Regions from separate parts of the Microbacterium sp. MEJ108Y genome, predicted to be linked through region 2. Evidence: predicted binding sites of a transcription regulator. Region 2 holds the regulator's gene; the other holds the start of a gene.
What was found. The regulator HrcA, encoded in region 2, represses chaperone genes, less so after heat shock. The targets are predictions, from matches to a motif close to TTNGCACTCGNNNNNNNCGAGTGCNAA.
Positions count from the first base shown of each region.

Region 1 (4,210 bases), on a different contig from region 2:
CAGGCGGAGGGCGGGTTCGATCCCGGCAGCCTGCGCGCGATCGGACGGGACGAGGACGCCCTCGTCTGGTACGCCACCAAGGAAGACGGCGAGACGATCTGCATCACGCTCGACGCGGCAGGCAAGTCGGCGGATCAGTGTCAGCCGGCTGCGGATCTCGACAACGGGAACGGCATCGGCATCAGTGCGAGTGTCACCGCACCCGGCGAGGGCGAGGAGAGTCCGGAGGAGATCTGGGCATCCGCCGCGCGGGCGATGAACGGCGAGGTCGTCGGGATCATCCAGCGCTGGCGCTCGGACCAGAACTCCTGGCTGTCGCAGTTCCAAGGGGACGAGCGGGAACGGGCCGAGCAGCTGATCGAGGAGGGCTTCGAGGAGTACTCGTTCTCGGTCGTCGGCTACTTCCGCGATGCCCCTGTCTGGCGTGCACAGCGCCTCGAGAGCGACGACATCCAGGACTGTCTGATAATCGACGCCGTCGAGAGCGTCGAATGCCGCGTGTCGGGCGACCAACAGTTCTCCGGCGACGGCATCGAGACCCGAGGGGTCACCGTCGACGAGACGGGGACCGTCGCCGCGGAGTGGAGCGTGCGCCTCGCCTACACGCCGAGCGGTACGCCATACCTCGTCGTCTCCGGCGACAACGCAGCAGTAGCCGCCGAGCAGACGGTGGAGCCGGGGGAGACGCTCGAGCTCGGCGGCGAGAAGCAGGATCCGATCCAGGTCGAGATCCCGTCCGACGACTCCGAGGGCTAGGGCGGCCTCGCCTGGCGCTATTCGGCGGCAGGCACCCGATCGGCGAGGATCGCGCGGCGCTGATCGCCGATGCGGGTGAGGATCAGCGTCGCCGCCTGATCGCCCCGCAGCGTCAGCTTCTTGCGGAAGGCGGCGGGGTCGATGTCCATACCGCGCTTCTTGATCTCGAGAGACCCGACATCGTTCGCCTTGAGGACGGCGCTGATCGCCTTGGGATTGGCAGGCATCGTCTCACGCACCCGGAACGACTGCACGAACGGACTCGTGAGCGCCGTGTCGGAGGTGAGGTACGCGATGCGCTCATCGAGCATCCCCGCGTCGAGACTGCGCGCGACGTCGCCGATCAGGCGCGCACGGATCACCGCGCCGTCCGGCTCGTGGAGGAAGGCGCCGAGCTCACGCACGGGCTCATCCTCCGCATCTGCTCCTGCGGTGAGCTCGTGCGAGCGCTCGCCGCGGATCACGAGAGCGGACCGGCGGATGCCGTCGCGAGCGAGCGCTCTCGTCCACAGCACCAGCTCGACGACGCTGCCCTCTGCGCTCACCCACTGCGCCTCGGCGTCGACGGGGAGCGAGTCCCGGTCGTGGCCGGGCCCGAGCTTGATGCCGGTCGAGGTGCGGGAGGCCACGTCGAATGCCCAGTCGAGCGGGGGAGAGTAGTCATCGGACGACACCCGCCGCGTCTCGCTGTGACCCCCGGTGCGGCGGGCCGGGTCCATCCAGATCGCCTGAGTCTCGTCGCCGTCGGCGGGCACGTGGGCCTCGGCGGTGCCGTGCGTCACGACCGCGCTGTCTCCGAAGGGCGCCAGGTTGTAGGCGGCGATCGCTGCGGTCACCTCGTCGGCATCCACGGCGATCACGTCGAGTCCGGCGCCCGCGAACGCGAGGGCGTCTCCGCCGATGCCGCAGCCCAGATCGGCGACACGGGTGATGCCGACCCGCCGCAGCCGCTGCGCGTGCCGTGCGGCGACGTTCAGCCGGGTGGCCTGCTCGAGCCCGGCGCGGGTGAACAGCATCCGCGCCGCGAAGTCGCCGAACTTGCCCCTCGCCTTGGCGCGGAGACGTGCCTGCCCCACCACGGCGGAGACCAGCTCGGGGGAGTGCCCTGCGGCGCGCAGCCGAGACACGATCCGAGCGACGTCGGCGATCTCATCGACGGGGCCGAGCTCGTCCAGCGCCTTCAGGCCTTCGGGGGTGAGCAGGGCGCGCAGCTCGGAGATCTCCACGCCTCCAGCTTAGGGCGGCGGTCAGTTCGTCCGATTGGCACTCGCATTGCGTGAGTGCCAGCGGAGCGCCTAGACTGAATTAGCACTCTCGGGTTGAGAGTGCGAAAAGTCTTCCTGTCAGCGTCAAGAAAGAAGAGGTAGACCGTGTCGGTTTCCATCAAGCCGCTCGAGGATCGCATCGTCATCAAGCAGGTCGAGGCAGAGCAGACCACCGCGAGTGGCCTGGTCATCCCCGACACCGCCAAGGAGAAGCCCCAGGAGGGCGAGGTCGTGGCCGTGGGCCCCGGCCGCATCGATGACAACGGCAACCGCGTTCCGCTCGACGTCGCCGTGGGCGACCGTGTTCTCTACAGCAAGTACGGCGGCACCGAGGTGAAGTTCGGCGCAGACGAGTACCTCGTCCTGTCGGCTCGCGACGTGCTCGCAGTCGTCGTCCGCTGAGACAACGTCTTCGGAAGGCCCGGATGCATCACGCATCCGGGCCTTCCTGCGTGTCCGGACCGTGTCAGACGACCGCGGCCGGATTCAGCGCGACTGGAGCAGATCGACGGCCGCCGCGGCAGCGCTGCCGGGAGCCGCACTGTATGCGAGGATCCGCTGGCCATCTCCCTCGGGTAGGTGAAGGACCTCGTAGCCGAGCGTGAGTTCGCCGACGACAGGATGGCGGAAGCGCTTGCTGCCGCTCGTGCAGAGCTTGACCATGTGTCCGGCCCAGAGCTTCGCGAAGTCGGGACTGCTCAGGCTGAGCTCGCCGATGAGTTCGGCGAGCTGTCGGTCGTCGACGAATCGTGCGGCGACGTAGCGCAGCGATGCCACGGCCAACGCGGCCTCTTCGTTCCAGTCGGCGTACAGGTCTCGTGTGTGCGGATCGAGGAACAGCATCCGGAGGTGGTTGGGGCGCCCGGCCGGCCGAGACGGCGCATCGACCTCGATGTGGCCCGCCATCAGAAGGTGGCCGGCGCTGTTCCAGTCGAGGATGTCGTTGAAACGGCCCAGCAGCACAGCAGGAACTCCCATGGCGTGCAGCAGTTGCGAGGCGCCTCGATGCGGCTGCTCGGTCTTTCGGGGACGGCGGGGAGCGGCTGATCGCGGGCGTGCGAGCGCTCGGAGATGCGTATGCTCGTCGGCATCGAGCTGGAGCGCGCGGGCGAGACTGTCGATGACCGCGTCGGATGCGTTCTGCGACTGGCCCTGCTCCAAGCGGGTCAGGTAGGTGACCGAGACCCCGGCGAGTCGTGCGAGCTCTTCGCGACGGAGGCCCGGAACCCTGCGACGGCCGAAGCTGGCAACGCCGACGTCGTCGGGGGTGACGCGATCCCGCCGGGAGCGCAGGAACTCGCCGAGCTCGGTCACCGGCCGTTCTGAGGCGATCGGCCTGGTGAACGCGGGGTGCGGATCCATGGAGCCATTCTCCACGACCGCCGCACGCGCAGCCTGTCCCTGGCGGTGCTAGTCACGAGAGGGGACTGGTTGCCCCGTGCCGCCGGGCGGAGTCTGAGCAGCGTGACTCATTCCGACTCGACTCTCCCCGCCACGGCGCCGCAGGCGACCGATCGCTTCACCCCGTCGCAGGCGCTCGCCATGGGCGTCCTTCTGACGGCGAACTTCACTCTCGCCGTCGACTTCTCGATCCTCAACGTCGCGCTGCCTCCGATCGGGCGGGAACTGGGGTTCGACACCGCGTCGCTCCAGTGGATCGTGACCGCGTTCGCGGTGTGCGCCGCGTCGTTCACCCTGTTCTTCGGGCGGGTGGCCGATCTGCTCGGGCGCAAACGACTGTTCATCGCCGGGCTCGCGCTGCTCGGTGCGGCGTCGGTCGTCGGCGGACTCGCGACCACACCGGGTGTTCTCCTGGCCGCTCGCGTCGGCCAGGGCGTCGCGACGGCGATGGTCACTCCGGCGGCTCTCGCGCTGATGACCACGATGTTCCCCGAGGGGCGGGCGCGCTCGCGGGCGCTCGGGCTCAACGGCGCGCTCATGGCGGCGGGCTTCACGGCGGGAGCGGTGCTCGGCGGGCTGCTCACCGGAGGCGTCTCGTGGCGCTGGGCGTTCTTCATCAACGTCGCGGTGGCCGCTGCAGCCCTGCTCGTCGGGGCGTTCGTCCTTCACGAGCCGCGTCGCGTCGCACGGGCTCGGCTCGATGTCGTCGGCGCGATCACCGTGACAGCCGCTCTGGTGGCACTCGTCTTCGGCATCGACTCCGCGGGGCGCGTCGGCTGGGGCGAACC
Region 1 covers NZ_JXQX01000012.1:165,030-169,239, forward strand. Annotated here, with positions in the region: gene RU09_RS07690 (hypothetical protein) at 1-756, shown strand, start outside; gene RU09_RS07695 (class I SAM-dependent methyltransferase) at 774-1,982, opposite strand; gene groES (co-chaperone GroES) at 2,127-2,423, shown strand; gene RU09_RS07705 (helix-turn-helix transcriptional regulator) at 2,508-3,383, opposite strand; gene RU09_RS07710 (MFS transporter) at 3,486-4,210, shown strand, end outside.
Region 1: a site for HrcA is predicted at 2,017-2,043, ahead of groES (co-chaperone GroES). Genes of this name have one in related genera too.

Region 2 (4,210 bases):
GACTGAGCAGAGACGCGCGCTACGGAAGCAAGTCGAGCGCGTCGGTCCGTCGCTGCGGCACCGTGGCGCTGTCGGTGTCGAACAGGCGGGTGGTGCGCTCCGCACCGAAGACCGGCCAGCCGGGGTCTCCGGTCTTGATGAAGGAGACCCACGCGGAGTGCATCTCATCGGCGAGCCCCTGCGGCGCCTCAGCGCCTGCGAGGCGCTTCGCCTCGGGGTCGCCGAGGCGATCGAAGACGAACCCCAGCTCGAGCGCGTGCGCGGCACGCAGGTCGCGGACGGGACTCCGCCACGCGAACTCGTAGACGTAGGTCGGTGCCGTGCGCGCCCTCGCCAGCGTCGTCAGCGGCCCTCGCAGCATGATGTCGGTCGCGAGCTGGCCGAAGATCTCGCCCGTGGTCGCGCCGGGAAAGGCCGAGCGATAGGCGGCCACCGCTCGGCGGGGGATCCGCAGAGCGAGTCGTCCGAGCAGGAGCTTCATCTCGCTGATCCGGGCGAGGGCTGCGGGTGTGAACCAGAGCCGGTACTCGTCGGTGTTGCTCCCGATGAGGAGCGGCACGTCGGCGCCGGCGAGGACCTCGTGCGGAGAACGCGGCAGAGACCCGGCATCCACAGCGAACTGGAATCCTGGGGCTCCGCCGAGCGGAGATGACCCTGCGGCCTGCTGGCGCCGTGCCTCCAGCAGCTGCTCGGGGGAGACCGTAGCGAAACCCGCTCGGTCGGCGGCGACTCCGAGCCGCTTGGCGAGCTGCGCCGTGACGCGGCCGGCCTTCTTCGCCGTCTGCGCTTCGAGCGGCCCCGACTCGATGATGGCCCGCGCGATCCGCGCCCGAGACGAATCGTTCGCGAGGAGCCCCGCGACGATCGCACCGCCCGCGGACTCGCCCATGACCGTGATCTGCTCCGGCTCTCCGCCGAAGGAGGCGATCTCGCGGTGCACCCAGGCGAGTCCCGCTGCTGCATCCTGCAATCCGAGGTTCCGGGGAGCGTCCTCGAGCACGGAGAATCCCTCGGATCCCAGGCGGTAGTTGATCGACACGAAGACGATCCCGGCGCGTGCGAAGCCGGCGCCGTCATACAGCGGGATGGCTGCGGTGCCTCGTTCGAGCGCGCCACCGTGGATCCAGACGACGACCGGGGCGCGGTCGGCGTCCTGAGGCGTCCAGATGTTGGCGGAGAGGATGTCGTCGCCGGGAATCTCGACCGAGCCCAGCAGCTCGCCGATGGCACCGGGGTAAGGAAGCTGAGGGGCGGTCGGCCCGAACGCCGCGGCATCCCGGATGCCGTCCCAGGAAGGAGCCGGCTGGGGCTCGCGGAAGCGATTCGGTCCGAAGGGCGCCGCCGCGAACGGGATGCCGAGGAAACGCCGAACACCATCGACCACCTCGCCGCGCACGATTCCGGCGGAGACCGCGACCTGTGGGGCGACACTCATACCCGTCATCGTATGGCGATCAGCATGTCGTCGGCACGGGCGGGTAGAATTGGCACTCGTAGCCAGTGAGTGCCAAAGGGAGGGAGTTGCGATGGTCAGTGAAAGAGGCCTCCGGGTTCTCCGCGCGATCGTGCAGGACTACGTCGAGACCCACGAGCCCGTCGGCAGCAGGTCGATCGTCGACCGCTACTCCTTCGGCGTGTCGGCTGCGACGATCCGCAACGACATGGCACTCCTCGAAGACGAAGAGCTGATCGCCGCCCCGCATACGTCGTCCGGTCGCGTCCCCACCGACAAGGGGTATCGCGTCTTCGTCGACCACCTCGCGCAGCTGCGGCCGCTCTCGGTCGCCCAGCGCACGGCGATCGAGTCCTTCCTCACCGCTCCCTCTGATCTGGACGACCTGATGGTGCGCACCGTCCGGGTGCTCACGCAGCTCACGGGTCAGGTCGCCCTCGCGCAGTACCCGTCGTTCGCCCGCGCGCACCTGACGCATCTCGAGCTCGTGGCGCTCGCTCCCAATCGGCTGCTCATCGTGCTCGTCACCGACGCGGGCGGCGTCTCGCAGCGGATCGCCCCCTTGCCCGTCGATGTGGATGATGCCGACATGGCGCTGCTCCGTGCGCGCCTGTCTGCGCTGATCACCGGGCGGGCGGTGAGCGATGCGGCTGAGCGGCTGCAGACGCTGCTCACCGACGATGAGCATTCGCACGACATCGTGCTTCGTGCACTCGCGACCATCGTCATCGACGAGCTCGGCGCGTTCCGTCAGGAGCGCCTGGTGATGGCGGGTGCGGCGACCCTCGCGAAGCGCGAGCAGGACTTCCGCGGCAGCATCCATCCCATCCTCGAGGCGATCGAAGAACAGGTGACCCTGCTGCGCCTGATGAGCGAGATGGAGGCGGACTCTCATGGCCTCGCAGCCAGCATCGGCACCGAGAACGCGTCATTCGGACTCGGCGAGGCATCGATCGTCGCCAGCAACTACGCCGCCCCCAGCGGCACGGCGCGCGTCGGCGTGATGGGGCCGACGCGCATGGACTATCCGAGCAATCTCGCGGCGGCACGGGCGGTTGCCCGCTACCTGTCGCGGATGCTCGACGAAGACGAGGCGGCCCGCTGACGCGGCCGCCCAGATGACAGCACACGCAGAAGGGCCATTGTGGCAGACCACTACGAGGTACTCGGCGTCTCTCGCGACGCCTCCACCGATGAGATCAAGAAGGCGTACCGGCGCCTCGCCCGTCAACTCCACCCCGACGTGAACCCGGGTGAAGACGCCGCCGAGCGGTTCAAGCTCGTGACGCACGCCTATGACGTGCTGAGCGACGACGACTCCCGCCGCCGCTACGACATGGGCGGGGGAGACGGAGCGGCGAACGACTTCGGCGGGTTCGGCGGCTTCGGAGACATCTTCGAGACGTTCTTCGGCGCAGGCCAGGGCGGCGGGCGCGGAGCGCGTCCGCGGTCACGGCGTGAGCGCGGCCAGGACGCCCTGGTGCGCGTGACCCTCGATCTCGGCGACGTCGTCTTCGGCGCGCACCGCGACATCGAGGTCGACACGGCCGTGCTGTGCGAGACCTGCAACGGCTCGTGCTGCCAGGAGGGAACGTCGCCCGTCACCTGCGACATCTGCGGCGGTTCCGGTCATGTTCAGCGTCAGGTGCGGAGCCTGCTCGGCAACGTCGTGACGTCTCAGCCCTGCGGCACCTGCGAGGGCTACGGCACCACCATCCCGTACCCGTGCGGCACGTGCGGAGGACAGGGTCGGGTGCGCTCACGCCGCACCGTCTCCCTCGACATCCCTGCCGGCGTCGAGACCGGACTCCGTCTTCAGCTTCCCGGCTCCGGCGAGGTCGGCAAGGCCGGCGGCCCGAACGGCGACCTGTACGTCGAGGTCTCCGTCAACCCGCATCCCTCCTTCAGCCGTGACGGCGACGATCTGCTCGCGACGCTCGAGGTGTCGATGCCCGACGCCGTCCTCGGCACCGAGACGACCATCCAGGGGCTCGACGGCGAGGTCGACCTCGAGATCCGCTCGGGCGTGCAGTCGGGCGACGTGCTGACCATCAAGGGCCGCGGCATCACTCCGCTGCGAGGAAACCAGCGGGGCGACCTGCGTGTCGGCGTGCAGGTGGTCACCCCGACCAAGCTGGACTCTGCGCAGCGCGCGCTCATCGAGGACTTCGCGAAGAAGACGAAGGCGCCGGGTCCGCAGCTGGCGCAGTTCCAGCAGGGACTGTTCTCGAAGCTCCGCGACCGCTTCCGTTCGCACTGATCCGGACGGCGATCATGGCACTCCACTTCCTCGTCGAGAACTCCTCGGATGCCGCGGTCGGCGACCTCGTGTCGCTCACCGGGGCTGAGGCCAAGCACGCCGCGGTCGTCCGGCGGCTCCGCGTCGGCGAGGCGGTCACGGTCGGCGATGGTGCAGGGGTGTGGCTCACCGGCGTCGCCGAGGAGGTATCACCGTCTCGGGTCGAGGTGCGCGTGTCGGTCCGATCCGAAGAATCCGCGCCGCATCCGCGGATCGTCCTCGCGCAGGCTCTGGCGAAGGGCGACCGCGACGAGCTGGCGGTGCAGGCGGCGTGTGAACTCGGGGTCGACGAGATCGTCCCGTGGCAGGCCAGCCGCAGCGTGTCCCGTTGGGAGGGGCCGAAGGTCGTCAAGGGGCGCGAACGCTGGTCGACGATCGTCCGAGAGGCCGCCAAGCAGGCGCACCGCGCCTGGGTTCCCGAGGTTTCGCCTCCGGCGACGACGGCAGATCTCGCGGTG
Region 2 covers NZ_JXQX01000007.1:100,530-104,739, reverse strand. Annotated here, with positions in the region: gene hemW (radical SAM family heme chaperone HemW) at 1-6, shown strand, start outside; gene RU09_RS03840 (carboxylesterase/lipase family protein) at 20-1,435, opposite strand; gene hrcA (heat-inducible transcriptional repressor HrcA) at 1,527-2,558, shown strand; gene dnaJ (molecular chaperone DnaJ) at 2,598-3,713, shown strand; gene RU09_RS03825 (16S rRNA (uracil(1498)-N(3))-methyltransferase) at 3,728-4,210, shown strand, end outside.